Regions from separate parts of the Sulfurovum sp. MH2-6 genome, predicted to be linked through region 2. Evidence: riboswitches for the same ligand, from Rfam matches in the RefSeq annotation. Region 2 holds a riboswitch; each other region holds the start of a gene.
The links. A riboswitch is a leader RNA that binds a small molecule or an ion and turns the genes downstream of it on or off. The one in region 2 is predicted to bind cyclic di-GMP.
Positions count from the first base shown of each region.

Region 1: it holds a riboswitch for cyclic di-GMP, as region 2 does, so the genes downstream of both, AC4JOV_RS05925 (DUF4382 domain-containing protein) here and AC4JOV_RS02445 (DUF6701 domain-containing protein) in region 2, are expected to answer to the same signal.
Region 3: it holds a riboswitch for cyclic di-GMP, as region 2 does, so the genes downstream of both, AC4JOV_RS01515 (CAP domain-containing protein) here and AC4JOV_RS02445 (DUF6701 domain-containing protein) in region 2, are expected to answer to the same signal.

Region 1 is NZ_CM178170.1:1,158,934-1,169,127, reverse strand. Features, by position in the region: gene AC4JOV_RS05930 (MarC family protein) at 1-772, opposite strand, end outside; gene AC4JOV_RS05925 (DUF4382 domain-containing protein) at 926-1,789, opposite strand; cyclic di-GMP riboswitch class I at 1,930-2,004, opposite strand; cyclic di-GMP riboswitch class I at 2,079-2,153, opposite strand; gene AC4JOV_RS05920 (5'-nucleotidase) at 2,310-3,194, opposite strand; gene AC4JOV_RS05915 (hypothetical protein) at 3,206-3,670, opposite strand; gene AC4JOV_RS05910 (PAS domain-containing protein) at 3,837-4,400, shown strand; gene AC4JOV_RS05905 (LemA family protein) at 4,471-5,016, shown strand; gene AC4JOV_RS05900 (hypothetical protein) at 5,228-5,566, shown strand; gene AC4JOV_RS05895 (type IV pilus twitching motility protein PilT) at 5,842-6,921, shown strand; gene AC4JOV_RS05890 (ATP-dependent Clp protease ATP-binding subunit) at 6,974-9,547, opposite strand; gene AC4JOV_RS05885 (S41 family peptidase) at 9,732-10,194, shown strand, end outside.
Region 2 is NZ_CM178170.1:500,094-510,287, forward strand. Features, by position in the region: gene AC4JOV_RS02420 (hypothetical protein) at 1-12, opposite strand, end outside; gene AC4JOV_RS02425 (pilus assembly FimT family protein) at 355-1,053, opposite strand; gene AC4JOV_RS02430 (type II secretion system protein) at 1,050-1,538, opposite strand; gene AC4JOV_RS02435 (prepilin-type N-terminal cleavage/methylation domain-containing protein) at 1,535-2,506, opposite strand; gene AC4JOV_RS02440 (type IV pilus modification PilV family protein) at 2,503-3,243, opposite strand; gene AC4JOV_RS02445 (DUF6701 domain-containing protein) at 3,243-6,761, opposite strand; cyclic di-GMP riboswitch class I at 6,986-7,060, opposite strand; gene AC4JOV_RS02450 (outer membrane protein assembly factor BamD) at 7,195-7,848, shown strand; gene lon (endopeptidase La) at 7,990-10,194, shown strand, end outside.
Region 3 is NZ_CM178170.1:299,389-309,582, forward strand. Features, by position in the region: gene AC4JOV_RS01475 (ComEC/Rec2 family competence protein) at 1-273, shown strand, start outside; gene AC4JOV_RS01480 (YihY family inner membrane protein) at 270-1,085, opposite strand; gene AC4JOV_RS01485 (FAD-binding oxidoreductase) at 1,417-2,808, opposite strand; gene AC4JOV_RS01490 (plasminogen-binding N-terminal domain-containing protein) at 2,882-3,568, opposite strand; gene AC4JOV_RS01495 (peptidoglycan DD-metalloendopeptidase family protein) at 3,734-4,954, shown strand; gene AC4JOV_RS01500 (NUDIX hydrolase) at 4,957-5,523, shown strand; gene AC4JOV_RS01505 (globin domain-containing protein) at 5,807-6,292, opposite strand; gene AC4JOV_RS01510 (carbon-nitrogen hydrolase) at 6,367-7,242, opposite strand; cyclic di-GMP riboswitch class I at 7,307-7,386, shown strand; gene AC4JOV_RS01515 (CAP domain-containing protein) at 7,447-8,079, shown strand; gene AC4JOV_RS01520 (agmatine deiminase family protein) at 8,082-9,095, opposite strand; gene AC4JOV_RS01525 (hypothetical protein) at 9,095-9,232, opposite strand; gene AC4JOV_RS01530 (alanine racemase) at 9,285-10,194, shown strand, end outside.

The DNA.
Region 1 (10,194 bases), 660 kb from region 2:
GTACGGCGATCGCTCCAACTATCAAGCCCATAAGTTTTGTAATAATGCTTTGACCTGTCTCCCCAAGATAAGATTTTATATGAATAGAATTTTTAAAAACGATATAAACAATCAAAGCATTGACTAAAAATGCAGCGACTATTGCAAGAAGTTGGCCCATGTTTTGTACCTGATCTCTGACGATAATAATAGCTGAAAAGATACCGGGTCCAAATGTTATAGGAATTGCAATAGGAATTATTGCCAACTCTAAATTGCGCTTTCCATTCGTCAGTTTCTGATTCATTGAATCTTGATCAGATTGGATCATCGCCAGGGCTGTTAAAACCAATACTATTCCACCAATGACCTTTATAGAATTTGTATCGATATGAAAAAGGTTGAGGATAAAATTACCACTTATAAGTACGACAAAAAATGCTATCACTATCGTAATACTTACTCGTCTGGAGACCATAGAAATAGTTTGTTTATTTATATTTTCCCCTAAAAGTGAAAGCATCACTGCACTCACACCAATCGGATCAATTATTGCGAAAAAAGAAATGGTATGTTTGAGACATTCGGCAAAAAAATTTTCCATTTCAGGAATATAGCATAATTTATCGAAAAAAATATATAGTATTCGCTTTTTAATCGGTAGCCAAATGAAGTGTATAAACCCGATATCTGCTACCCTATCTGTTACGGTACAGATAGTAGCCTTTGAAAAGGATACGCCGTAAAGTACTTCGATATGCTTAGGGATCCAAAATACTGTTACCCATGCCATACTTAGATCGCACTGTAATATACATCAAAAAATGCCATCAGTTTACTATAAGTAAAAGTATCAGGTAAAGATAGAGAATTGAAATACGTAAAGTAAGTAAGAAAAACTCCCCCTCAAAAGAGGAGGATAAGGAGATATTCAAAAAATTAATGACTATAGGAGATATGGTTCTAGTGTTGTATCATTGATATCTATCGTTGTTGTTGTATCCGCTTCTACACCAACATTATTGATAAAGCCTAGAACAGTTTCAAACTCACCGTTAACATTGTTTTCTACCAATACAAGGTCATATGTACCAGTCGTCAACCAAGGCAAGGTGAAGTCACCATCAGTCGCATCTGTACTAAGTACAGCATTTGAGAAGTTGTTTGTGGCATTTGTTTCATTGTCATCCCACGTATCATTTGCATAGGCATAAAGAATTGCCTGAGAAGTTTCATTGATATCTGCAGTTACTGTACCGTTGATCTCTCCAACCTGGATATTGTCAACGATCTTGATTGTTGGTCTCAAGCTATATCCGTTTGCATTCATATTGACAGATTTTCTAAGATCAAAGTCTGCTGTCACATTTACAGTACCACCTGCCGGGATCGTAAAGCTACCGATCGCTTTGAAACCTGTTTGATCACCGCTTGGAACCTTCATATATGCTCTTCCGCCAAGTGTCTCTACATAACATTTTTCTGTATCAAGCTTGAAACGTACATGATCGATCACACCAGCCGGAAGCTCAACTTTGTTAAGCATTGACGTGTTTCCGTCCTGAAGGCTCAAAAGATCAATCGTAGTTTCGTTGAAATCTACCTCTTTCCAGCTCTCATTGCTGTCAGCATATTGATATTGAAGACCGATAAATGTCACATAGACACCCAAAACATTTTCATCATCGACAGGTGCATCAGTCACGCTCATTGTAACTGTCGCCATATCCGAATCTGAGGTACTACCTCCTCCACATCCAGAGAGTATCACACTTAAAGATAAGCCTAAAGCAGCTATAAGTTGTTTCATTCCCTATTTCCTTTATAACAAATTTACATACCATCTGAATTGTCTCAACGTAAACCATATCGTGCTTCTATAAGGAAGTAGATAGCTTACTCACAATAAAGAGGGCTTTTTTTGTTGTACAAACGAAGCGTAAAATTCACTTTGGCAACCCGGCTGTCTGCTGGAGACCCGTGGCTTTCCGTCCTTGTTTCGCAACAAGTTTGGCACAACAAACTGAATAAATACTAAATGTGAAATGGAAAACAGGAGAAAACAAAAAACGAAAGAATACTCTCTTCCTCAAGAAGTATTTGGCAACCCGGCTGTCTGCTGGAGACCCGTGGCTTTCCGTCCTTGCTTCACAACAAGTTTGGCACAACAAATAATATTTAAAAACTCAAATATTTAATAACGTTTTAATTATAGGGGTATTATTCTTAAGGTTTAATAAAGCAAATGTAAAATAAAAATAAATTCATATTATTTTATATATAAATTGACTTCCTGACTGAAACTTCTTGAGTAGGTGTCCGGTTAACACCTATAGGGAACTTTTGCCGAGGGGGGTATCCTTTGCCGTATACTTCAAGTGTGTATCCTGGTCATCAAAAAAGATATCCGCGCCGAACGCCTTGATCACTTCATACTTCTGTACCCCTCCCTGAAAAAACGCTTCATCGACACGTACACCCCAGGCATCAAGTGTACGAAGCACCCTCTCATGGGTGGAGAAGTTACGTGCAGTGACCAGTGCCGTACGGATCGGAGACTTCTCCATCGGAAATCTATCCTGGATATCCGAGATGACCTTCAGAAACTTGAAGAAGGGACCTTTACTCAGTGGATTTTTAGCATTATCACGTTCATGTGCGAGGAAGGCTTCCAGACCTTTCTCCTGATAGATTCTCTCACTCTCGTCACCGAAGATCACAGCATCTCCGTCAAAAGCGATCTTTACCATATCCGATTCAACATCGACCGTTGGTTTGTGAGGAAGTATCGTTGCGGCAGCGACATCTGCATTGATCGCATCCTGCACATCCGCAGGATGCGCAGAGAGGAAAAGGTCGACCTTAAATGCATCAAGATATTTGGCGACTGAGGTTCCCGCTGTCCAGCCGCTGCGTTCTATCTCCAGTTGATAGTGTGCGATAGAACGCCCGATACGAAGTCCGGTAGCAGCATTATTTCTTGAGAGGATGATCACTTCGATCAACTTGTCATCAAAACTTTTATTGATCGCCAGCAGGTTTTTGACAAAACGGAATGCCGTACCCACTTCCAAGGGAGTCTCTTCATGCTTCAGCTGATAATCATAGTAGGCTTCAAGGCCCTCTTCATCAAAGATACGATTCTCTTTTTCAAGATCAAACAGTGCTCTTGAAGAGATCGCAATCACCAATTTATCTTTTAGATCATAGGCCATTATTTACACTTTTATTCGTTCTTTTCGAACATATCGTTCTGAATCGCATTGGCTCTTTTGATCATGCGCCCAAAGGTAGAATCGATCGTATTGGTAAGTTCTTTTAAATCAGCCACATAAGACATAGCCTTATCCAGCTCGCCTTCGTTCATCTCCTGTTTTTTTCCAAACACCTTACCCAGCAATCCGCCTTTATTCTCATTTTTTGACGAAAGTATCCCACATATTTTGTCACTTTGTTCATGCCACTCTGCATGACGTGCCTCCAGGACTCTAATATTCTCACTACCATAGAGTTTGTTAAGCAGGGGTTTTCTCTCTGCCATCCATTTGTGGATCGGACAATCAAAAAGCTTCACACAGGCCTCTTCTTCCGGCAGTAAACCCTTCACTGCATTCTCCATCACTCTTAATCTGTGATCATGATGTACATTGAACTCTTTCAGTTCATTGATAAACGCATCTTTATTGCCCATAACATTCCTCCTGAGAATCATCTTGATGAAATTTTATCATAAATAGTCCACCAGGCAGCATGAATTTTGTTAAATAACAAAATTTAATAATTCATATTGTTTAACTTAAATAACTTTCAAGTATAATGCGCTTCTCAAAAACAGCTAATTTTAGAAGGAAAAACAGATGCATAGCCCTACCCCGAAAAATGAACAGATCATGCTAGATCCGAAAAGATATATCGTAAGTAAAACCGACCCAAGAGGTGTGATCACCTATGGTAATGACTACTTTGTAGAGATCTCCGGATATAAAGAAGCCGAACTGATCGGTCAACCTCACAATATGATTCGTCACCCAGATATGCCTAGAGTGATCTTTAAAGTAATGTGGGACCGTATACAAAATGGACAACCTATTATGGCTGTTGTAAAAAACTTGGCAAAGGACGGAAGATACTACTGGGTCATCACGGAGTTTGAGTCCAAAAAGGATAAACTCACCAATCAGATCACCGGGTATACTGCCTTTAGAAAAGCTGCATCTAACGATGTGATCAAAAAAATCGAACCCCTTTACGATAAACTGCTTGAGATCGAGGCACAGTCAGGTATGGAGGGTGCAGAGAAGTATCTCGTAGGTTTCCTCGAAGAGAAAGGAGTGTCCTATGATGAGTATATCAATGACCTGGTTGGTAATAAAGGACTTTTCAAAGTCTTCTTTACAGCCATGAAAAAGCTTTTTGGTTAAGAAAAAAGCTAAGAGATAGTACAATAAGTTACACTATATACAGGAGGGTAGAATGAGTTTCGGGAATATTGTGTTACTTATAATAGCGGTTGTAGGTGTTTATCTCATTATCATCTACAACAAATTTATCTCTCTTAGAGCTGGTATCAATGCTGCATGGTCAGATATCGATGTACAGCTCAAGCGACGTTATAATCTTATCCCTGCATTGGTTGATACGGTCCGGGGATACAAAGAGTATGAGGCGGAAACGCTTGAAAAAGTCATTCAGGCCAGACAACAGGGACTTGATGCAAGAAGTATGGAAGAGAAGGCTGCTGCGGCGAATATGCTCACAGGGACTTTAGGCAGACTCTTTGCTCTGGCAGAAGCATACCCGGATCTTAAAGCAAACACCAACTTCCTTGAGCTCCAAAGCCAGCTGAGCCAGATAGAAGATACGATACAGAATGCCAGACGCTACTACAATGCTATTGTACGTGACTACAATACCAAAGTACACTCATTCCCCGATCTTTATATCGCTCAAAAATTCAACTTCACAGAACGTGACTATTTTGAACTGGATGAAAGTGAAGCAGAGGCAGTGAAAAAAATGCCTAAAATAGATCTCTAGAACCCTGCAACGGTTTTATGTAATCACCCTGCGTTTACCGGGGTGTTTTACTTTATATGCAGAAACATAGCTATCACCATTGAACAGAGCAGTAAATGCTCAATCCAACCAACTCTCATCTATCACTGTAAACAGTGATCAAAACCTGATTTAATATGTCAATTTGAAATATTTTAGCCCTGTTTGTATTTTTTCATTTATACTTCCGGTTATGTATAGAAATAAAAAAGAAAAACTTTACGTTAATGATCTACTGGAATCTCCACAGATCACCTACCCCGGCTACTACAATGTCAGCAGTAAAATGTTAAACAATGATTACCTTCACAGCGCGATCATTGCACTTCACAGTATGGATTTTTATCATTATGAACTGCCAAGTAACTTTGAAAAGATCTTTGAAACCTTTTCCATCGGTGCATTTGCTATCTATAAAGAGCAGTATATCGTAGGATATTTCGGCGATAAGATGATGTACCTTGAAGCCAACGGATGGCGTGCAATGCCTGTAAATAGGGACATATTCAACCTTTCACACTGGCTTATCTAAAATAAATTTCAATAAATTATAAAAAAAATCAAAAAAAGTTATTTTAATTAAGACAAATTTTATCTTAAATTGTTATAATTTTCGTACATCTTAGGTATCGAAGACTTTTTATTCTTCCTCCTTTTAAAAAATGTTATTGAGACGACTACCAACGTAACAAAACCATAATTCGATACTTAAGATCGTAATCTCCCTACCTTTTCATTTTGCAGACTATTGCAAATTCTTTCTATATAAGCTATCATTAGATGAATGCAGTATGGAAGGATGAAAAGATGAAAACAAATTTAGATCAATATCTCAGATTTTTAATTGACAATCATGGCAGTGATCTCCACCTGAAATCCGGTTCAAAAGTCCACTTCAGAAAAGATGGTGAACTCTTAAGCTTAGATACAAAAATATGTACCGTTGAAGATATAGAAAATATCGCAAGATCTATCCTCTCAGAAGAAAATTTTAAAACGTTACAAGAGACCAAAGAACTTGATCTAAACTATACATTTGATGAAGAGAGCCACTTCCGTGTCAACTTTTTCTATCATATTGACGGGATGAGCATCGTTTTCCGTCTCATTCCAATGGAAATCCTCTCGTTTGAAGAGCTGAGACTTCCCGAAGTCCTGAAAGAGCTTGCAGATACTCCCCGCGGACTCATCCTTGTAACCGGTGTAACCGGATCCGGTAAATCTACCACCATTGCTACAATGATCGACAGGATCAACAGCACGCAAAAAAAGCATATTGTAACCATAGAAGATCCTATAGAGTTTATACACCATGATAAAAAATCATTGATCTCCCAAAGAGGGGTAGGAGATAATACACTCTCTTATAAACATGCGTTCAAATCAGTACTCAGAGAAGACCCGGATGTCATTTTTGTAGGGGAGATACGTGACTTGGAGAGTTTGGAGACAGCGCTTCATGCAGCAAGTACAGGACACCTGGTCTTCTCCACACTGCACACATTAGATGCCAAAGAGACACTCAACCGTCTGATCAACATCTTCCCGACTAATGATCAAAACCGTATCCGTATGACACTCTCCTCCGTGCTTGAAGGGATTGTCTCCCAACGTCTTGTAAAACGTAAAGACGGGGGGCGTGTAGTCGCTGTAGAGGTGATGAAAAACACTACCCGTGTTGCTACGCTGATCGCCGAAGGAAGAGATAAAGAGATTCTGGATGCGATTGAGGAAGGGAAACAGGTCTATGGCTCTCAGTCATTTGACCAGGCACTGCTGGAACTTTATCAAGAAGGCATTATCACAGAAAAGACTGCACTCGAAAATGCAACGATCATGAGCGATATGAAGCTCAAACTCCAAGGTATCGAGATCGCAAAGGTATAATGCTATTATCTTTTAGCAGAGGAGAAGCAGAGCAGTTGCCCTGCTCTCTATATTAGGATATATGAACTACCACTTCCCCGTTTTGTACATCAAATTCCACCGAACTTCCTTCTACCACTCTGTCTTCCAAGATCAGTTCAGCCAATCTGTCTTCCACCACTTCATAAAGGGCACGTTTCAGCGGTCTCGCACCATAGACAGGATCAAATCCCGCTTCGGCAATATACGCTTTGGCATTCCCGGTCAGTGAAATCGTAATATCCCGCTCTGCAAGTTTTGCCTGAATTGACTTAAAGAGGATATCAACGATACTCGTAATCGCATTGAGATCAAGCGGGTTGAAGATCACCTGATCATCCAAACGATTCAGGAACTCAGGCTTAAAGTGCAGCTTGAGTTCTCCCAATACGGCCTCTCTACGCTGCTCAGGGTCACTGATCGTCATGATCTTATCCGAAGCGATATTTGAGGTCATAATGATGATCGTATTCTTAAAGTCGATCGTCACCCCCTTGTTATCCGTCAAACGTCCGTCATCCAGAACCTGCAAGAGTGTATTGAAAACATCCGGATGCGCCTTCTCTATCTCATCAAAGAGTACAACCGAATAAGGCTTGCGGCGTACCGCTTCGGTCAGCTGTCCGCCCTCTTCATATCCTACATACCCCGGAGGCGCACCGACCAGACGAGAGGCTGCATGTTTCTCCATATACTCACTCATATCGATACGGATAAGCGCCTTTTCACTGTCAAAGAGGAACTTTGCCAACGTTTTTGCCACTTGTGTCTTACCGACCCCTGTCGGTCCAAGGAACATAAAACTACCGATCGGCCGGTTGACATCACTTAGTCCTGCTTTATTACGCTTGATCGCTCTTGCTACAGCTTTGAGTGCTTCATCCTGTCCCACAACTTCCTGTTTGAGTACCTCTTCGATATGGAGGATCTTCTCTTTCTCGGTTTGAAGCATTTTATTGACCGGGATACCTGTCCAGCGGCTCACGATGCTTGCAATCATCTCTTCATCCACCGAGTTTTTAAGCAGTGTCCCCTCTTTCATCATGTTAGTCCACTTCTCTTCAAGGGCAGTTAAGTTCTGTCTTTGTGCCGGGATCTGCCCATGCTCGATCTCGGCGACCTTAGAGAAGTCACCTTCACGCTTGAGTGCCTCTGCCTGTGTTTTGAGTACATCGATCTGACTCTTCACCTCTGCAATATCATTAAAGGTCTGTTTTTCATTGTCAAACTGGTTCTGCAGTGTTGTCTTGTGCTCTTCCAGATCAGCCAGCTCTTTCTCTATCTCTTCAAGACGCGCAGTGTTCTTCTCGCTCTCCTCCATCTTGAGCGCCTCTTTTTCCACCTGAAGCGTTGAGATCTCTCTTTTTGCTTTTGCCAGTTCCGTCGGTTCACTCTCGATCTGCATCTTCAGTTCTGCAGCCGCTTCATCGATCAGGTCGATCGCTTTATCGGGCAAAAACCTGTCAGTGATATAACGGTCTGAGAGCTTGGCAGAAGCAACCAGTGCCGAATCTGTGATCGTTACATTGTGGTGTGCTTCAAGTTTGTCCTTGATCCCTCTCAGTATCTGCAACGCTTCATTGATAGAGGGTTCATCTACTTTGACCGGCTGGAAACGTCTCTGAAGTGCGGCATCTTTTTCAAAATACTTTCTATACTCTTTGAGTGTAGTCGCACCGATCGTATGCAGCTCTCCACGCGCCAGTGCCGGCTTAAGGATATTTGCCGCATCCATACTCCCTTCACTTGCCCCAGCCCCGACAATCGTATGGATCTCATCGATAAAGAGGATAATGTTTGCTGCCTCTTTTACTTCATCAACGACAGCTTTGAGTCTGTCTTCAAATTCTCCACGGTATTTTGCACCCGCGATCAGTCTGCTCATATCCAGACTGATCACACGCATATTTTGAAGACTCAACGGTACCTCTTTGTTGACAATACGCTGTGCCAGACCTTCAACGATCGCAGTTTTACCAGTTCCCGGTTCACCGATCAGGATAGGATTGTTCTTGGTTTTACGGATCAGGATCTGCATCATACGCTGCACCTCTTCATCACGGCCGATGACCGGATCAAGCGCACCATCCAATGCTTTCTGGTTGAGATCTATACCATATTGTGCCAACGCTTCAAGTGTCTCATCTCCGCTTTGAGAATCGATACTCTTACCTCCGCGGATTGACTCTAACGTCTTTTTAAACTCTGAGATATCAAGGTATTTACCTACAACATCCCTGATAAAACTCTCATCCGCATTGGCCATCAACCAGGTATCTACCGCAAGGTACTGGTCACCTTGTGCGGCCATCGCACCTTCAGCGTTCTGCAGTGAACGCACGAGATTAGCCCCAAGCTTGATATTTTCTTTTGTTACACTCGATACGGTCGGCAGCTTACCTGACTGACTTTTTGCTTCAAGTTCAATCGCTGCCTTATCTACATTCATCTTATTCAGCGCTTGATGTAATATGGATTGTGTGTTCGTTAAAAGCGCCCATATCATATGGATAGGTTCTACTTCCTGATTTTTATTGTGCAGTGCCAAAGAGACACCTGACTCGATCGTACTCTGCATTTGATTGGTTAGTTTTTCTAAAATACTCATTATATATACTCCTCTTACGCAAATATCTTTAAATTATACAAACTTTAGTCACTTATTGTCAAGTTTATTTAGTCATTTAATTAAAAACTATTTTTGGTAGATATAACAAAAGGTTAACCGATATTCAAGTGATTTTTGAATAAAATATTACACTTAATTCTTTGCGCAGGAACACACTACTATTATGATACAAAAAAGTAAAAAAGTCATTGCAGCCGGACTTCTTTCTACCCTTGTCGGTAGTTATTTTATGGGAGGATTTGCTCATGCAGAGATCACCCCTAAACAATCCTCTGCAAAAGAAAAGCTCGAAGCTTATCTCAAGTTCACACAGATTCTCAATGTCATAGAGACACAATACGTCGATGAAGTCAACACAACTGCCCTCGTAGACAAAGCACTCAAGGGGATGTTGAACAATCTCGATGCACACTCCACATTTATGGACACGAAAGCCTATAAAGACCTTAATGTCCAGACCAAAGGTGAGTTCGGCGGACTGGGTGTCTCTATAGGCATGAAAGACGGTGCCCTGACCGTCATCGCTCCGATCGAAGGAACACCTGCTGATAAAGCGGGGATGAAGGCAGGTGATATCATCCTTAAGATCGAGGATAAAGCAACGATCGGTATGGATATAGACGAGT
Region 2 (10,194 bases):
CAAACTTTTCATCTCTCCCTCTCTTTCTTATATTCATATAGATAGCAGAAACGTTACTTGAAAGATAGTCTCTGCTGATAAAATTGTGTTGGTATAATGAGGGGTTTACAGCAACTTTTTATATCAGCATACCTGCTAGCCGATACCCCTCCTCCTGCTGTCAATGATGAAACTTCTGTCCCATCTTCAAATGCACTTCTCCCTGATCATTTCAAAGAGTAAAGATATTCCCATTTTTCTATTTGGTAGACTCTTTTTTATCCACACCTCATAGATGGGATAAAAAGTATGGACAGATCCATACTTATATAATGATATTAAATTGTAACTTAATCAAGGGTAAATAGAACAAGATCAGGAAGCTTCCTGTCCTACGATATAGGCATATCCAGTTTCAGGTTCAATATTGATCTGAAAGCTGTCCCCATCCGAAAGGGTGAAGGTAAAGGTACATCTCTGGTCGGCATACCCTTCATAGTCGACAGCATTGGCATTGGTAAACTTTGATCCATGAAAAGGTCTTCCCAGGTGGTCAAAGGCGATATGGGCAGCATCATCAGTGTTATCATCGTCACAGGAGTTCGTTATCGTATCGATACCGAATTTATAGGTCAGGAAGATATCTTCACTGACGGTACCGTCTCCTCCTTCGGGGCAAATAGATCCATTTTGCCAGAAAATGGGTTTGCCGGTGACCGGATCGATCGCTGCCTCCGTTTTTGCAAAAGAGGCATTGGTAGAGCCTGTCATATCATTATCGCTTCCTATCATGTAGAACTTAACCGTATTCCCTGAGCAGCTGCCAAATGTAATGTGCCAGAAACGGCGCTGCCAGAGTTCGTTGTCAAAACGCTGTTTATAGTCATTGAGTGCCAGGTGCTGTGTATAACGGATCTGGGAGAGGATATGATCGGCTGCCTCCTGTCTCATATCACGGTCCATTCTAGGCATTGCCATTGCTGCGAGTATCCCCAGAACAACGATGACGATCACAAGCTCTATCATCGTAAAAGCATTTTTTTCAGTATGCGTTTTTTGGTTAAAGTATTTCATATCTTTTGCAGAGTCCTTCTATGGTATGTGATCCATGGCGAGCCGGCGATATTGCTTTGGATGATATCTTTGTACTCGACATAGACATCGACAATAATGTTCAGTTCGTTATTTCCGGTACTTGGATTGTCCAGTTCACTTGTATCTTTGCAGGCTTGTATATCACCATCGGCACCGATATAGGCGATATGCGTACTTACCTTGTAGCCTTCACCTGTGTTCCCCGGATCGTTCGATCCGACAGTGGCATTGATATCGGTAATGCATTGCCCTGTTGTGTTCCTATCATTGGCAGTCACTGTCATAATGGCAAGTTCCGTATAGCTTTTTGCCAAAAGGATCGCCTGCTCTTTGTTGTACTGGGTTGTTGTCTCTTTGACGATCTTCCCCGAAAGGCTCATGACATAGATGGCAATACTGGACATCAGTACTATCAGGAAAATCGCTGTGATTAAGGAAAATGCTTCTCTGTGGTTTCTTATCATCGGATCACCGCCTTCTCTTTACAACTGTTGATCGTAAGGTCTCCCCCGATATTTTCTCGTTGACAAATTTTCAAACGAATAGAGCTTCCGCTTCCGGTAAAGTTAAAGACACTGACGTTTCTGATCAGGACCTGACTTTTTCCATTGTCATAATTTTCATCCTCCCATGGCTGATAGTCATAGTAGAGTCTGAGATCCCATAGACCCGCTTCGTCGCCTTCACCTAAATTGATATCTTCAAATCCGCGGTCTTTCAACTCTGCAGCAGTGAGCTCCACAGGTACGACAGCATAGGCTGTCCAGGCAAGCTTGTAGTGCTCTTTGACGGTTCTGCTGACTCCGGTAAGCCTACTCTCAAGATTTAAAACGGTATCTCCAGTTTGTCCCGATACCGGATGTATGTTTTCCGCACTGACGCCACCGGCATACCCTACCGTATCGGCATCAAAGGTATCGGGGAAGAGGATCGCACTGTCACCAAGCCCAGAATTACCTGAAGAGAGTTCACTGATAATGCTTCCCAAAGCACCCAATCTTGATCCAGGTGTGGAGAGGGCATCCTTTGTGCTCGCTGTCACATCGGCATAGCCGCTCCAGGCAGGCCGTCTTTTCTCTCCGGTTGTAGGGGATGTGGCGACGGCACTGAAGCCATCATTATCATAGGCTATCCACTCAAGAATATTATGTGTCGTATCCCCTGCCGGGATACTCTCTATAGGAAGAAAGTTTGCATTGTCTTGTCTGGCTATCACGGTTCGAGGGATGCTGTAGGCGAGTCTGTTGACCAGTTGCGTGATCGCCAGTTCGGTTTTCACACTGCTTCTGTGTACGGCTCTCTGCATGATATAACTCTCATAGACCTGAACAATGATCTGCGAACCGATCGATGCGACGATCCCGAGTACGACGATGACAAATACCAGCTCGATCAAAGAGAAGGCTTTTTTATGTCGAATAGAATGTATCATGGAAATACCACCTGATTGAGTTTATAGGTACCGATATTGCAGGAAAAAGCATTGAGGACGATATTTTTCTGCAACTCCTCCTCCGGGCTATTGGTTTGAAGCCTCACTTGAACCTGTTTGATATTGGAGTCGGTTGCGACAGTGTTATTGAAAGGGGTGTTGTAGGTGAGGGTATCGCTTGTACCTGCATAGGTGCTTCCCCCCGGCGTATCATTCAGGTAGTTGACGGTAACTGCAACGGTGATCTGTTTGTCGACGACATCACCGATCAAGGTCGAGGTAGGGTCTTCATCTATTAATGCGGTGGTGGCATTAGTGATAAAGTCATCAATATCATCCGTATCTCCGGCATCCGAGCCTAAGTTTATGGGTGCTGTGGCATTGATCTCTCCTCCCAGTGAATCAAAAAAACGTCTGCTACTGGAACTGGGTGTACCTGCTCTTCTCCCCGTCGGTATCGCTCCAACCATCTGCTGGTCCAGATCATCATTTCCGTTCACAGAAACCAGTATAGAGGCGGTGCGTGTGCTGTCCGTGTTGCCTTCATCCCATTGATGTGTCAATATCATTCCTATCTCCGCAGAGGCAGAGGCGATCGCTTCCTGCTGTAGTGCCACATAACTACTTTGTGTTGCAGTAGAGATCAGCATCGGTGCTGACATCAGTACGATACCCAGGATAACGATCGCAAAGATCAACTCGATCATCGCAACGGCTCTTCTCATTTTTCTTTTCATTACCAGTTCAACCTTTTCGTTTTGGTAGTACTTGCATTGACATCAAGTACATGACCCGTCTCCCCGACACCTGCCCATCCGGAGTCACCGGTAAAGCGTACTTTGTAGAATGGATCGGGAGGCAGAGTCGGGCTGTTTGCATTATAGATCATCCATGAATGCGTAGTGGTAGGCGTTGATGTGTTGAGGAATATATCAAATATCGCCGTAGTTGACCCGCTGGTTCTCTCTACCTGGATACTACTGTCTTGCGCATCTGCAATGATATTGACATCTGTATCTACCGTGGCACTGCCGTTACCCAGTGAAAGGGTCGGAGGATTCTCAAGTGTGATACTGCCGTCTCCAGTGTTTTCATTGTGATCAAGCGAGAGCCACCAGTTATTTAGATTGGTTTGACCTGTAAGCTGTATGGAGTCAGGGAAGAAGGTACAAGTAGGGAATATATCACAGTATACAAGCGCAGTGATCGGTGTCGTTGCCTCTGTCCCTTTTACGTCATAAAAGTCTTTGGAAGCCTTGGCACGCCCGAAGTAGAAGGTGGCATTTCTCTCATCCGTCTCTACGCCTGTTCCAATGATAACGGCCGTTTTCCCGGAAGCGGTATAGGTAGAGGCTACAGAGATATTTACATCACTCTCGGGAACCCTGAATGGATTAAGAGGCTGGTTGTTGTATCTCTGATAATTGAACATCAATCTATGACTCAGGTTGCTGTCGTTCCATGTGATGTTACGAGTACCGTTTGCCTCACCCTCACCTCCAAATCCAAGCAGCAGTTCATTCGGAATATCGTGGATAAGTGTATCATTGTTGAGCGGGTGTTTATTGGCGAGTGACGGGTTCCACTCTGTGACATTGAGGTCAACACTGACAGGGTTTTCATAGAAAAGCTCTCCCTCTCTGAAGTTTCTTGTGACATTCCCCTCGGCGTTCAGTGCACTGATCGTTACATCCATATGTGCAGACATATTGAGGTCGTTGGAGAGATAGGTGAAGTTGCCGTCGTTGTGGTTTCTCAGTACGATATTGTCCACACTGAAGTGGTGTGGGATGAAGGTAACCATATCATAGGTACAGATATAGGTATGCGCACGGCTCGTGTTACAATCCATAGGCGTGTCATCATTGTCTACTGCCGCCCACTCCTTATCATAGATGTTCAGCATGATGGTCCCCACATCCGTATAGGATACAGCTACGGTCTCATCCGGGTTGGGCGCACTGGATGGTCCAGAGAGGTTCTGACTTGAAAGTCCTCCCACCATAAATCCTATCTGAGTAGTATTGAGCGTAGCGTTACCTTCCAGTACCTCTTCCGTATCGGGTTGACCATTTTTAAAATATCTGATCTCCACGGACTCAAGATCACTGTTGTAGTTGTGATCATTCACGGTATAGTCCGAGACTACAGCATCTGTCGGGATCGCTGACCCGTTTGTATGGATACCGTCATCAGGGTATCTTGCTATGAGTGAAAGGGGATACTCCTTACCTGCTCTCAGCAGGTCCGGGGCATCAGGGGAGGTCATCCCCGTATCCATATGGTCCGGACGGATGGCAAAGTTGTCTGTGGTGCATGAAGGCTGGATGTTGAAGGTACACATATAACATCCCAGTTGATTCACATAGATGCTGTCTGTTGCCGGGTCATATGTGGGATCACTCGGATCAGCAAATCCGTTATTGGCTGAATCACATGGTTTTCCCCCATCCATCCCGCATCGGTCCCAGGCATCCTGTCCAAAGGCAGTTTTATACTGAACCTCGGAGTTCACACACTGCGCAAGTCTGGCAAAGTTACCGGTGGTACTACTGTTTGCCAGACAGTTCTGCCCTTCGACACTCAGAGAGTTTGGATCGACAAAGATCAACCGCATTCTGGATGCTTTTGAGACGGAGGTCGGTACGATCATCGGATTCTGTGCAGAGATAGTATCGGGCAGTATGTCAAGGACGAGCTGCTGCCCTGTATTGGGGTTGATGATATTGTCTATTGTCAACGAACAAGTATCATCGGACATATAGGGTACGATGGAGTAGGGGATCCCTGTAAGTGTTTCATACGGGACAGCTTCTCCCGCAAGATTGAGGTGTACACCGGTGACCTCTCTGCTTGGCATCCCGGCAACCATCGTCTGGATATATTTGAGCGAACCCTCTACATCTGCAGCATGTGCATTATAGGTGGAGGCATTGCTCCCATCGATAGGGGTATCTATCAGGTCTGCACTCGATGTGACTGTTACACCCCCCTCACTGGTCCCGTTACATTCATAGATACGGCCTTTATGGTGGAATCCCAGTGCGGTGTAGTAGTCACCGAACATTGCAATACCATCTATCCTAGGGGTATTGTAGGTGCCGCTGTCATGGAGGAGTACCTCTATATTGTTTACCAGGTTGTGATCGATATGAATGGCATACCCTTGCGTATAAGATCCATACTCTGTAGCATGTGAGATATCGTTACAGTCATCTCCCACTGCCCCTCCTGATGTGGAGCCGATATAGTCACAAGAACCGGCTTTTGTTTCCGGGGCATACATCTTATAGAGTTTTATATCACTCAGTACAGTCGTTGCATTGTACTCTCTGACCGCTACATACGCTTCACATCCACTTCCATAGTAGAAGTTACCTTTCATTTCACAGGTGCTGTTATAGTCTACTGTACGTAATGGGGTCATATCCGTATAACATAGATGTTCGGCAGTATCTTTTTCATTTGTTATACCAGTCGTCTCCGTAAAGGTATTGTCACTCGGATGCACATCCGGCAGTGCGCTCTCCACTGTTATGGTATTTGTCACCACTCCTGAGTTAGGCTGCGCAGATGGTGCACGGACATGCAGCCTGAAGATAGAAATCTCTCCTGTATCAAGTTCTCCATCCAGTGTACACTTTACGATACCGTAAGCTAATCCCGTAGTAAGATTATTTTCACCTCTACAGTCCCATTCGCTTGTAAGGCCATTGGTCATATCCAGATCAACCGACATACCATCCGGCAGTGTATCGGTGAGATTTACATCTGTGGCATTTTGATTTCCGATATTACTTACACTCACCGTATAGTAAAAACGATCATAGATCAGAGCCTCTTCAACATTTGCTATTTTTGTTACTTTCAGGTCATTCCCCTCTGACGGATCATTCGGTGTAAATCGAGCAGAAATATTATATGCATTCGCAACATTCTCACTGTCCCCTTCCAGGTAGATAAAATATTTCCCTGCCAAAGTTGAGGGAATGGTAAGGAGTGTTGAAGCATTATTCCCTATAGACCCGGATGCAATCGTAGGACAGAAAGGGTTTCTCAGCTCAGAGTAATTTAAAATTTTATTTGTATTGTTATGGATGGTGACTTCTAGCGTTCCATTGGCGGGAACATCAAACGAGTAGTAGTCTCTATCTCCCGAACTACTGGAACCTTGAACTAATCCGGTATAGATTCCGAATGCAAGTACCGGTTCGGCTTCACTACAACCATTGTTCGGTTCTGTTTCTGCATACAAGATACCCCCAAAGAGTATGAGGATGCCTGAGACTAAAGAAATAAAACTCCCTTTCACTCTACGAAAAGGTAATAAAATCAAAAAAAATCTTTTAATGATATAGGTCAGATACTGCATGGAACCTCCTTTCCAACCGCTTCTTATTATTATACTAAAAAATATAATAAAAAGCTACAAAAGAGACCAAACACATTAATGTAAAATAAATAACCAATTTACTTCTATTAAGCAACCCGGCTGTCTACAAGAGACCCGTGGCTTTCCGTCCCTATCTCGCAATAGGTTTGGCCTACAATTGTTTAATGATGGCATAAGGTTACTTAATTCTTTCTAATGTAAATAATGGATTGGAATCTCTCGAAGCTAATACGCTTTTTACGTATTTTGAGCTATGATATTGAGAGTTAAAGAACTTCACAGGGAGTGATGATAGATGTTACAGATGATGAAAACAGTTTTTATAGGAGTATTTATCTCCTTTTTTCTTGTAGGGTGCGGAAGCGATGAGAGTACAGTCGAAGAGTTCAATAAGCCGGCGCTCTACTGGTATCAGAAGATAGCAAAGAGTATCTCCGGCGGGTATATGGACAAAGCTGATGCTTACTATGTCTCGCTCAAAAGTGAACATATGCGTTCCCCTATGATGCCGTCTGCGATCATTATGCTTGCGCATGCGCATATGAGCCAGGAGGAGTATCTGCTTGCCAACTTCTATCTGGATGAGTATAACAAACGTTTCGGGGCAGGCAGCAATCGTGAATATATCGAGTTTTTGAAGATCAAGGCCTCTTTTTTGGGGATTAAGGATGTTTACAAGGATCAGAAGTTGATACAGGATACCATCCTTAATGCAAAGATCTTTCTCAGCCGTTATCCCGGGTCGGACTATCATCCTTTGATAGAGACGATGCTCGTCAGGCTCTATATGACACAGTATCTTCTCAATGAAAATATTGCAGCACTCTATGAACGTACAGGCAAAGAGAAAGCGGCAAAGATATACAGGGATAAAAACAGAGATTCTGTGATTCAGCAGAGTGATATCACCCCTCCTGAACAGGGGATCGTAGGTCGTGTTTTTGACTAACGTGAGGTAGCAGTCGGTTGAAAACCGTTAATCTTTTTGCGGTAGCCTAAGTGAAAATAGTAGAAACACGCTATCAGTTTGATATAGTCTGGTAGACATTTACAGAAGAAATTTTATGGAAATAACAAAGGAAATATTAGTATGCAATTAAGTGATTATGATGCATTTCCCACACAGTTGCCTGTGGTCGTAGAAGACGAACTCTTTCTCTACCCGTTTATGATCAGTCCTATTTTTCTGAGTAATCAGAAAGATATCGATGCCGCTACCATGGCGATGGAGAATAACTCTCTGCTCTTTGTCACCTCTTCAGTGAGCGGTAAAGAGGGAGAAAGAGATTTTGATGCGATGTATAAAGTAGGGGTTGTAGGCTCCATTATGCGTAAAGTGCACCTGCCTGACGGGAGGGTAAAGATACTCTTTCAGGGGCTTTCCCGTGCAAAGATCGTCGAGGGCACCGAGGGAGAGATCAATCAGGCGATGATCGATACAGTAGAGCTGGAACCCTATAATGAACTGAAAACCAATGCACTGATGGATATACTCAGAACCAAGATCAAAAAACTCTCTTCTCTTAACAGTAATATCCCGGCTGACCTTTTGCGTACGATAGAGGAGAACGATGAGCCTAACCGTATCGCCGATCTTGTCTCTTCCATGTTGAAGCTGGATAAAGAGGTGGCCTACAGACTCTATATCGAACTGAATATCGAGAAACGTCTGCTTGCACTGATCGATGTGATCACTTCCGAGATCGAAGCAGCGAAGATCCAGAAAGAGATTCGTACGAAAGTACACAGTAAGATAGAACAGACCAATAAAGAGTACTTCCTCAAAGAACAGCTCAAAGAGATCCAGCAGGAGCTTGGTATCGATACGCAGCGTGAAGAGGAGATCGCCAACTTCAGGGAAAAGATCGAAGCACTGAAGCCCCACATGCATGAAGATGCCTATAAGGAGATCAGTAAGCAGTTGGAGCGTTTTGCACGTATGCATCCGGAATCTGCGGATGCCAATGTACTGCAAAGCTATCTGGAGTGGGTACTTGACCTGCCGTTTGGCAAATATACCAAAGAGAACCTCAGTGTAGAGAAGGTAGCGCAAGAGCTGGACAAGGATCACTACTCACTAGAAAAACCCAAAGAGCGTATCGTCGAGTTTTTCTCGGTACGAGAGCTTGCATCCTTAAGAGGGATGAAGCAAAAAGAGACCAGCGGGGCGATACTCTGTTTTGCAGGACCTCCGGGTGTGGGTAAAACGTCATTGGCAAACTCAATTGCTACGGCTTTGGGTAGACCGCTGGTCCGTATCGCTTTGGGTGGTCTGGAAGATGTGAATGAGCTTCGAGGTCATAGACGTACCTATGTCGGCGCGATGCCGGGCCGTCTTGTGCAGGGATTGATCGAAGGTAAAAGTATGGACCCGGTGATCGTACTGGATGAGATCGATAAAGTAGGGCGTTCTATGAGAGGGGATCCGACTGCGGCACTGCTTGAGATACTTGACCCTGAGCAGAATGTAAAGTACCGTGATTACTACCTGAACTTCAATATCGACCTAAGCAAGGCGATCTTTATCGCTACGGCCAATGAAGTAGGGCGTATCCCTGCACCGCTGCGTGACAGGATGGAGTTCATAGGATTGAACTCCTATACTCCAAGAGAGAAGTTTGAGATTGCAAGACGTTATTTGATCCCTCAGGAGATCAAAAAACATGCATTGAGAAACAATGAAGTCTCTATCAGCGATAAGGCATTGAAACTGCTTATCAGTGATTACACAAGGGAAGCAGGGGTAAGAAACCTTCGAAGACGTGTGGCTGACCTTATGCGTAAGAGTGCGAGAAAACTTCTTGAAGACCGTAGCTTGGACAAAGTTTCAATCAGTAAAAAGAACCTAGAGAAGTTTACGGATAAAAAAGTCTTTGAGATCTCACCGGTTCATCCTGAGCCGCAGGTCGGTGTAGTGAATGGACTGGCATGGACCGCAGTAGGTGGTGATGTCTTAACGATCGAGGCGATCAAGATCAAAGGCAAAGGGGCATTGCAGCTCACTGGTAAACTCGGTGATGTGATGAAAGAGTCCGTGCGTATTGCACACTCCGTTGTCAAGATATTGATCGATGAGCGTAAACTGCCTGTCTCTTCATCCATCATACCGCATACGCTCAAAGAGAAAGAAGAGCGTATTGCATTGGATGTATCGGAAGTCTATAAACGATTTGATCTGCATATTCACGTACCGGAAGGTGCCACACCGAAAGATGGACCGAGTGCCGGTATAGCAATGGTGTCTGCTATCGCATCGGTATTGAGTGAGAAAAAGATCAATAATGAAGTAGCGATG
Region 3 (10,194 bases), 200 kb from region 2:
TCTTATCAGCTGCTCTCTCCCCTGTTATCATTGATTTTTATCCCTTTTTACCCCATAGTAATGGTACTGCATCTGTTGGGATACGGAGGGATACTTGATGGACTGTTGTTAGGATTGTTTCAACTCCCTGCTGATGCGGAAATGCATCTTTTACCGATAGGGATGCTGTTTGCCTATCTCTTTCTGGCACTACTAGCTATCAGGTATAAGACGGCCTTCATGTTATTGGTAGTGTCAGCACTCTCTTATGGTGGGTATCTTTTTATTTTTTAGATATGTTCGATCTCTACCTCTTTGTTGAGCAGATCACAGAATTTGAGTCCATGAAGAAAGATCGCCCAGGAGATATAGATCCACAAAAAGAAGAAGAGAAGGGTGGAGATCGAACCGTAGATACTCAGATAGGTTTTATTGTGCAGAACATAGTAGACAAATGCATTTTTTGAGAGGTACCATATAAGTGAGGTGATAAAAGAACTGATGGCAGCAGAGGAGAGCGTGACCCTGGTGTTGGCAGAAAATTGGAACAGGAGGTAGAAGACCATCCATACGATCAGAAAAGGGAGAAAGTAGATGATGTGAATACTGTCGGTAATGCTGTACCTGTCCAGGTAGAACTGCATCGTAGCCGAGAGGTAGAATGAGGCACCCATCATTAAAGGTATTATGATCAGAAGCAGGCTGTAGGTTCTCAACGCGCTGAACAGACCACGGTTATCTACTCCGAAGATATCATTGACGATATAGTCATAGTTCTTAAAGAAAAGTATAGCCGCTACGGTGACATAGAGTACGCCGACATATCCAAGCTTGTAGGAGTTCTCCATAAAGGTGTTGATATAGTTCATCACCTCTTGTGAGTTTGTGGGCAGGAGGTTGCGAAAGATCAGTTCTTTCATCTGTGCATGGACGGTATCAAAGATCGGCATGGTGGTAAAGAACCACAGCATGATAACCAGCAGAGGAATGATGGAAAAGAGTGTACTCCAGCTGAGGCTGGAAGCGTAGTGGCCGATCTTGTCATCAAAAAGGTCTGTAAAGAAGTCCCGCAGGAAGATATAGTAGTGTTGCAAAAGGGATCTCATGGGAGATCCCTTTTAATGAATAGTGAATAGTGAGGAGGTAGCAAGTAGCAGGTAGCAAGTAGCAGTGAAGAGAGGAGTGTCGGCAGGCACCCTGAAAGAAGTGCCCTTGGGGTGCATTGTAAAATAATGCTTTTATTGGTCATGAAGTGATTCATTTTTTACTCCTCAATCAATACCTGTTCATGTTGACTTAACACTTCTCACCCTTCGACAAGCTCAGGGCGAACGATAAAACTAAAAACTCGCAACTCATCACTTTTCACCCCAAGGGCACTTGTCACTTCGTTCGGGCGCATTCTTCACTCTTCATTTTAAAAAGGCAAACGCCTTTTTAATTCGGCAGTGCCATTTTCCCCGGGTTGAGGATATTGTTCGGATCAAATGCATTTTTGAGATCTTTAAAGAGCTGTATCTCCTCTTCATTGAAGGCGATATTCATAAACGGTGCTTTGGCTGTACCGATACCGTGTTCACCACTGAGGGTACCGCCCATCTCTACGACCAACTCGAAGATCTCCTGGATACAGTGATGCCCCTCTTCAAGCTGTTTGGGATCATTTCCGTCCTCTACCATGACGTTGACATGGATATTTCCGTCTCCTGCATGACCGAAACAGGGGACCTTGAAGCCGTATTTATGACCGATCTCATAGATACGTTTCAAGGCTTCGGGCAGCATACTTCTCGGCACAGAGATATCTTCATTCAGTTTTTTGTTGCCGTAGATAGTGATCACAGGGGAAGCATTACGTCTGGCAACCCAAAGTTCGTCTCTCTCCTCGGCAGTATGTGCCACGATGAAATCCTGCGCACCGTTCTCTTTAAAGGATTTTTCAAGGGTAGCCAGCTGAAACGCTACCTCTTCAGGTACGTTCCCGTCGACATCACCGATAAGCAGCCCGCCTGCATCTTCAGGCAATTCAATACCGAGTTTCTCTTTGAGTGCCTGTACGACCAGGTCATCCATAAACTCCATTGCTACGGGGTTTGCACCTGCAGCCAGTGACTTGAATACGGCGTTCATTGCATCTTCGACAGAAGGGAAGATACCCATATAGGCTTTGGTGTATTTCGGTTTAGGAATCAGCTTGAGTGTGATCTCTGTGATGACAGCCAACGTTCCTTCACTGGCGATCAAGATACCCGCGATGTTGTACCCTGCCACGTCTTTGATCGTACGCTTCCCTGCCCGAATGACATCTCCATTCGGACGTACCGCACGTAGTGCCATCACATAGTCTTTTGTGATCCCGTATTTGGCTGCACGCATACCGCCGGCATTTTCACTTACATTTCCACCGAGTGTCGAGTAGGCTTCGCTGGCAGGATCAGGCGGATAGAAGAGTCCCACCTCTTCAGCCGCTTTTTGAAGATCCATGTTGACCACACCCGGCTGTACAACGGCAACCATATTTTCCATATCGATCTCTAGGATCTTGTTCATATGTTTTTCCATAGCCAAGGTGATCCCGCCGTTTGTCGGAAGTGCCCCACCGGTAAATCCTGAACCCGCACCGCGCGGAGTGATCACGATCCCGTGTTCATTACAGTAAGCCAGGATATCGCTGACATCCTCTTCATTGCGGGGGAATACCACTGCATCAGGTTCAAAACGCGTACGTGTGGCATCGTACGAATACGCGATAAGGTGTGCTTTGTCAGAGTAGACATTCTCTTTGCCTAGCATCTGTTCAAAAGTTTTGATATGTTTTGCGTCCAGCATAAAACTCCTTTTTAAGTCTATCAAACGATTTAATAGTCATATAGTGTACCGCTGAGCGGCTATCTCTTTACTTCTAGAGCTGATCCATCATTTTATAGTAGTCTTTTTTGTTATCGTCACTGTTAAACCAACCGGATTCTATCTTGTCAAGGCGTGAAAAGAAAGGGAATTGCCCTTTTTTAGGTAAATTGTCTAACTTTTTTTGGTTGATGATCTTTTGGGATACAGGATCGAGCAGTACTGCTGTACCGTTACGTACGATAACTACAAGTCCGACCTGGTAGGCTTTTGCAAATTCTGCAAGATTCTTTTTACTTGGTATCGTCTCTCCTTCCGTTGAGAGGAAAAGGGCATAAAGATCCGGATGTATCCAGTTCTTATGATACTCTTTTGTGATCTTTGTATAGGTCTCTGCATCAGGTGCCAAGAGCAGTACATTTTGGTACATGTATCCGCCTATCACCTTATCTCCTCTTTTTACCGGTGTTTTAATCGTCGGCAGTTGTTCATGATCAATGACACTATGAGAGAGTGATTTTGCAGAACCGTTTTGGTTTGTCTGAATGACATAGCTTGTAATAGCCTGGGCATTTTTCCCATAACTGTGTATGACGACACCGCTCATTCCATTGAGTGGGAAAGCTTTGCTCAACTTGAGCTCTTTCTGATCAACCTTCTCTACTGTGGTATGAAGGGTAGAAGGGAAAAAACTGGCAAAAAGCGGTATAGAAAACAGAGTAACAAGAGCGAACTTACGCATAGCGATCCTTTTGTGGATAATATTAGTTTGATTATACAGATAAATGAGTAAAAGTTCCATAATCAATGCGTAGTGACCTTAACTAATTTCAGTTATAATAATGCCGAATAAATGGAGGCTTAGAAAGTATGAGAAGAAATAGAATGAACCACATTGAGGCGCCAAATGTCACTCTTTAAAAGTATTGTAATGATACTTTTTGCAGTGACCTCTTTGTTTGGAGCAAAAGTGACGCAGCAGAGTTGGGAAAGAGGGCAGACTTTTTCAAACTACTTGGAAGAACATAATATTTCAAATAACCTTTTGAACCAAATCTCGAAGGAAGACCAAAAATTCCTCACAGAGATACAGAGTAATGCTGAGTATTACGAGTTGATCGATGCAGACAATACGCTGATACAGGCTCTGATACCTATCAACCAAGAGATGCAGATCCATCTTTACAAAAACGGCAAGAGCGATGAATATGGGTTTGATATCATCCCGATAGTCTATGAAGAGAGTGAATATTTTGCAAAAGTTGAGATCAATTCTAATCCTTACACCGATACGCTTAAAACGATCAATCAACCAAAAGTAGCCAAAAGAGTAGGGCAGGTGCTCAAAAATACGATCGATACAAGATCTTTGGCAAAAGGCGATCAGCTAGCGTTTAACTATAAGCAGCGTACCAGACTGGGGGAAGTGTATGATATGCCGGATATAGAGGTAGTAAAGCTTACCACAAGGGGTAAAACGAAATTTATCTATGCGGATGAAGACGGAGACGGGCATCTTGAAGGAGCGAACCGTACCAGTTTTACCAAAGAGGGAGATTTTATACACCTGGTGCCTTTCAGGGATCGATCCAAAAGACTCGGTATGCCGCTCAGGCATATACGTATTACCTCTAGGTTTACCTACCGAAGATGGCATCCGATCCTGAAGCGCTATCGTCCGCACCACGGAACAGATTTTGGGGCAAGACGCGGGACCCCGCTGTTGGCAGTCTATGACGGGAAGGTAACGTATGCCGGATGGATGGGAGGATACGGTAAAGTGGTGAAGATCAGACACCCGAGAGGTTATGAATCACTCTACGCACACCAGAGTCGTATCCATGTACGCAGAGGACAACAGGTCAAAAAGGGGCAGATCATCGGCTATGTAGGGAATACCGGTAGAAGTACGGGACCGCATTTGCATTTTGGACTTAAGAAGAGCGGAAGATGGGTAGATCCTATGAAGCATCTCAAGCGGGCCTCTTTAAACAAGAAGAAGTTTAATAAGATCGTGATCAAAGATGCCAAACTACGTAAGGAGAAGCTGGTCAACCTGATCGATACAAACAGCAGTTCTTATATCTGGAGTGCACCCGACAGACAAAATATGAGGATCGGTGGATAACGATGGAAAATGAGATCAAGTCTTTCCGGCTAAACCCCCTTGAAGATCCAAAGTTCATCACTACCTCTTTAGCTACCTATCAGCAAAACGGTATGGCAAAAAGTTGGGAGATTGTAGAGGCACATGACAGTGTCGCGATACTGATCTACCATAAAACAAAGGATGCCTTTGTCTTGGTGAAGCAGTTCAGACCGGCAGTCTATCTCAATAATAACGAAGGACTCACGATCGAACTCTGTGCAGGCATCGTAGATAAAAATCTCTCATTGATGCATATCGCAGCCGAGGAGATAGAAGAGGAGTGCGGTTACCGGGTATCTGTAGACCGGTTGGAAAAGATCACCTCTTTTTATACTTCAGTAGGGTTTGCAGGGAGTAAACAGATGCTCTACTATACAGAAGTTGATGAGAGTATGAAGGTCTCTGAAGGGGGAGGCGTGGATGATGAACAGATCGAAGTTCTCTATCTGCCGACAGCAGAGGCGAAGTCATTTATATTTGATGAAGCAGTCGCAAAAACTCCCGGGCTTATGTTTGCATTTATGTGGTGGTTTGAAAATAAAAAGTAGGGAGCAGGGAGTAGGTAGTAAGGAGTAAGTTTGGTAAGCATTTTTTTAAAATGCTTTTATTTTAAGGTTTTGTTCAAGTAGTCTATGAAAAATTGCTACCTGCTACCTGCTACCTGCTACCTGCTACCTGCTACCTGCTACCTGCTACCTGCTACCTGCTACCTGCTACCTGCTACCTGCTACCTGTGCCTACACGGCTTCACTTCGCTACGACCGTTCCGGTTCCAAAGCTACAAACGTGAAGCAGTTCACGTTTGCTTTACGCTCCTCATCTGCTACCTGCTTAGTTGTCCTGGACGGCCTGTGTATAGGCAGCATAAAAATGGCTGCCGTCTGTGAAGCTGTTGACCGTCAGTTTGGAAAAGGCTTCAAGGTATTTCCAGAAGTTCTCTTTGAGCTCTTGGGGGATATCCGTTTCACGCAGTACTGTCTCCATGCATCCAAGCCACTCATAGCGGCTTTTTTCATAGATGGAAAACTCATCATGCAGGCGAATCATATATTCGTTGAGGTCTTTCCCCTCTGATTCTATATGCACGTTCGGTCCGCCACAGAGCTGGATAAAAAAGCGTGCATTTCTCTCTTTGACCTTTTCAAACTCCTCTTCATCCTGAGGAAAGAAGTTGGCGATAGAACTCTCATAGATCTCATCATAAAAACGGTACATCAGGTCTTTCATACCTTCATATCCCAATGCTTCGTAAAATGCCGGATCAGGCATTTTAAAGTGTACAGGTGCACCTTTCTCAACAGGGGTTACATCATACATCTTATCTCTCCGAGTGTAAAATTTGGGATATTGTATCAAATTATCATAAAGGGCACCTCCCAAAACCCAGATAATTACTCGTCGCAGTAACGTCTGAGCAGGCAGTGGTAAGATTCGATACGTCTGTCACGCAGGAACGGCCATATATCCCGTACTTCTTTGGTACGGGTATGGTCGATATCCGCGTAGAGTATCTCTTCATCTTCGCTTCCTGCCTGTGCCAGTATCTCTCCCTGAGCTCCGGCGATAAAAGAGTGGCCCCAGAAACGTATGCCGTCCATCACGCCGGAACTGTCAGCTTCAAACCCTACACGGTTGCACGAAAGAACCGGAATACCGTTGGCAATAGCATGAGAACGCTGGATCGTGATCCAGCTCTCTACCTGCCGTGCCTTCTCCTCGCTACTGTCCGCATCGAACCATCCGATAGCTGTCGGATAGATAAGCACTTCAGCACCGCGAAGCGTCATGGCTCTTGCAGCTTCCGGGTACCACTGGTCCCAGCAGATGAGCACTCCCAGCCTGCCTACGGATGTATCGATGGGTTCAAACCCGAGGTCTCCGGGTGTAAAGTAGAACTTTTCATAAAAGCCCGGGTCATCAGGGATATGCATCTTGCGGTATTTCCCCGCAACAGTACCATCTTTTTCAAAGACCACGGCCGTGTTGTGATAGAGACCTGCGGTACGCTTTTCAAACAGTGAGGTGACAAGTACGACACGATTCCTTTTTGCAATCTCAGACCAGAAAGCGATATCCTGTTCAAAGTGGGCAGCATAGTCAAAAAATTTGGTATCTTCACTTTGGCAGAAATACTCATTCTGGTGAAGTTCCTGCAGCACTATCAGTTCTGCTCCATTTTTTGCAGCCTCTTCTATCTTCGAGGCAGTAGCGTTGATGGTTTCGGTTTTATTGCCATAAAATTTCTGTTGGATAAGTGCTGTTTTCATGGTAGAAATTTTAGCATAATTTTATTTTTTATTAAACCGTATTTTTATATAGTTATAGCAAGGAAATGTTAAAAGCCAAACATATCGTGAGATATGGACGGAAAGCCAATGGGTCTTAAGGATTAAGATAGCCAGGTTGCACATTCTTAGCTGCATGTAACTTTTGCTTTTCCTCATTATTTTTTATCTTCAAAGGAAAAGTATATGAAGAGTACCGCTATTGCTGCACTGTTGTCAGCTACACTATTTATCTTTACGGGATGTGGTTCGAGTAAGGTTGCACATACCAGTATCGTGAAGAGTGAAAAGAGTTATCTTTCGCAGACGAACAGTATGAAGAAAAAACGAGCGCACGCTTCCCCCTCTTTTATCACCAAATCAGAGCAAAAAGAGTTCCTCGCCCGGATCAATAAAGTCCGTTCAGAGAGAAGGTCTTGCGGTAGGTATGGTCGCATGGGACCGGTACAACCGCTGGTCTGGAGTGACAGGCTCTATGAGGCTGCGTATGAACACAGCTATGATATGGCCAAGAGCAGCCACTTCAGCCATGATGGATCAGGTACCAGAAACGATAGGGCAGCTGTTGATATGAGGCTAGGACGCGGGAGTAATTTGAGAGAGCGTATGCATTACTCTGACTATAGATGGCGTGCCATCGGTGAAAATATTGCTGCAGGGCAAAAAACGACACAAGCAGCAATGGATGCATGGCTTCGCAGTGATGAACACTGTAAAAATCTTATGAGTGAGCACTTTACAGAGGTAGGTATGGCTTACTATCCTTCAACGGATCAGTACCAGACCTACTGGGCTCAGAACTTCGGGCGCAGTCTGTAGCCTTAGTAGGCCACCTGCATCGTAGAACAGTGAAGGCTGCCTCCCTGTTCTATCAATTTGAGACAATTGATCGGAATGATCTCTTTGTCCGGAAACTCTGCTGCAAATACCTCATGGGCAATTTTATCCTGCGGTGTACCGTATGTCGGGTAGATGAGTGCCTCGTTTGTGATCAGAAAGTTTGCATAGGTAGCCGGTAAACGACGCCCCTCTTCATCATAAATCGCGTCAGACATCGGAAGCGCTACCAGGTTGTAAGGTTTTCCGTCAACCATTGTAAATCTCTGCAGTTGTTCTTCCATCTTTTTGAGTGCATCATAGTGTTCATCACTCTGATCCTCACACTTGACATACATGATCGTATCACGCTTGACAAAACGTGCAAGTGTATCGATGTGAGAGTCGGTATCATCTCCCGAGAGATACCCATGGTCAAGCCACAAGACTCTTGAAGCACCGAGGGTCTCCTGAAGTTTTGCTTCCACCTCTTCTTTACTTAACCCGCCGTTTCTGTTTGGGTTGCAGAGGCATTCAGAGGTAGTAAGGATCGTCCCCTCTCCATCACTCTCGAGTGAACCGCCCTCAAGAACAAAGGCGATCGTCTCAAGCGGTGTAGTGCCCATATAACCCATCTTGTGAAGTACTTTGTTGACACTGTTGTCAAGCGATGCTTCAAACTTTCCTCCCCATCCGTCAAAAGTGAAGTCGAGCAGTTTGAGCTCATCCTCTTCTCTGATGGAGAGATATCCGTAGTCGCGTATCCAGGTATCATTTGTCGGTATCTCGATAAATGTCATGTTGCGTGTCGAGCAGAACATATCGGATATCTCCTGCTTGTCTTGACAGATAATGTATACAGGCTGTGCGTAGGCAATGGCCTGTGCGATACGGATAAACGGGCTGAGCGCCTCGTTTAAACTCTTTTCATTTTCTGGATCATACCAGTCTGTTCCTTTATGGGGGAACGACAGGAGTACAAGCTTTTGTCTTTCCCACTCTGCAACCATATGTTTCATCAGTCTAGATCGCACCTTTCATTTTGTTTTCCGTTGTTGGCATCTTTGATCGTTTTTTTTAACTCTTTGACAAGCGCAAAAAGGACCACTGCGGTTAAGATAAAACCGATAATTTTGAGAATTGTCATCCAATCCATTTTTTACCTTTATTTAGGGGTGATTTTTGTCTATTTGGGGTATAATTCCTTCATGGCATATATAACGATCAGTAGACAAAATTTTTATCATAATCTTAACCAAATCACGCTAAAAACCGGCTCTAAAGAGAAAATAGCCATTGTACTGAAAGACAATGCCTATGGACACGGTCTCAAATTGATAGCTACACTGGCCAGTGAGTACGGTATCAAACATGCTGTGGTTCGTGATTACACGGAAGCTAAAGAGGTCAAAGAGTTCTTTGAGAGTGTCGTCGTACTCGCCGGAGAGAGCAGGGTGGATGAGGTCTGCAGTTTTGCGATCAACAGTATCGAACAGTTATCCGGTATAGAGAAAGGATGCCGTATAGAGCTTAAAGTCGATACCGGTATGCACCGTAATGGTGTTGCTCTCAGCGAACTGGATGAAGCGCTGGACATAATCACGGAAAAGGGTTTGAACCTGGTGGGTGTGATGACCCATTTCAAGTCTGCAGATGAACTCGGATCAGACTACTTTTGGCAGAAGAAGTACTTTGGACTGGTGAAGCAGAGCGTTAAAGCACGCGGTTTTGAGAGTGTACGGTTTCACTCGCATAACTCTGCAGCGATCCTGCGTACAAGAAGTTTTGATGATGATATGGTACGTGTGGGTATCGCCGCCTACGGATATGATGAACTTCCTGAGGGGTTTGACAGGACAGATCTCAAGCCGGTGCTGAGACTTTATGCAAAAAAAGTTGCCACAAGAGTGCTCAAAGCAGGCCAGAGAGTAGGGTACGGCGGCAGCTATACCGCTCCAAGAGACATGGTGGTTTCCACCTATAATATCGGCTATGGTGACGGATGGCTGAGAGCCAGTGACAAGGCAGCTTACCGGACGAGTGAAGGCTTGGAAGTACTTGGCCGGGTATCCATGGACCTGATAAGTTTTGAGAGTGAAAAAGAGTCACTATGCATTA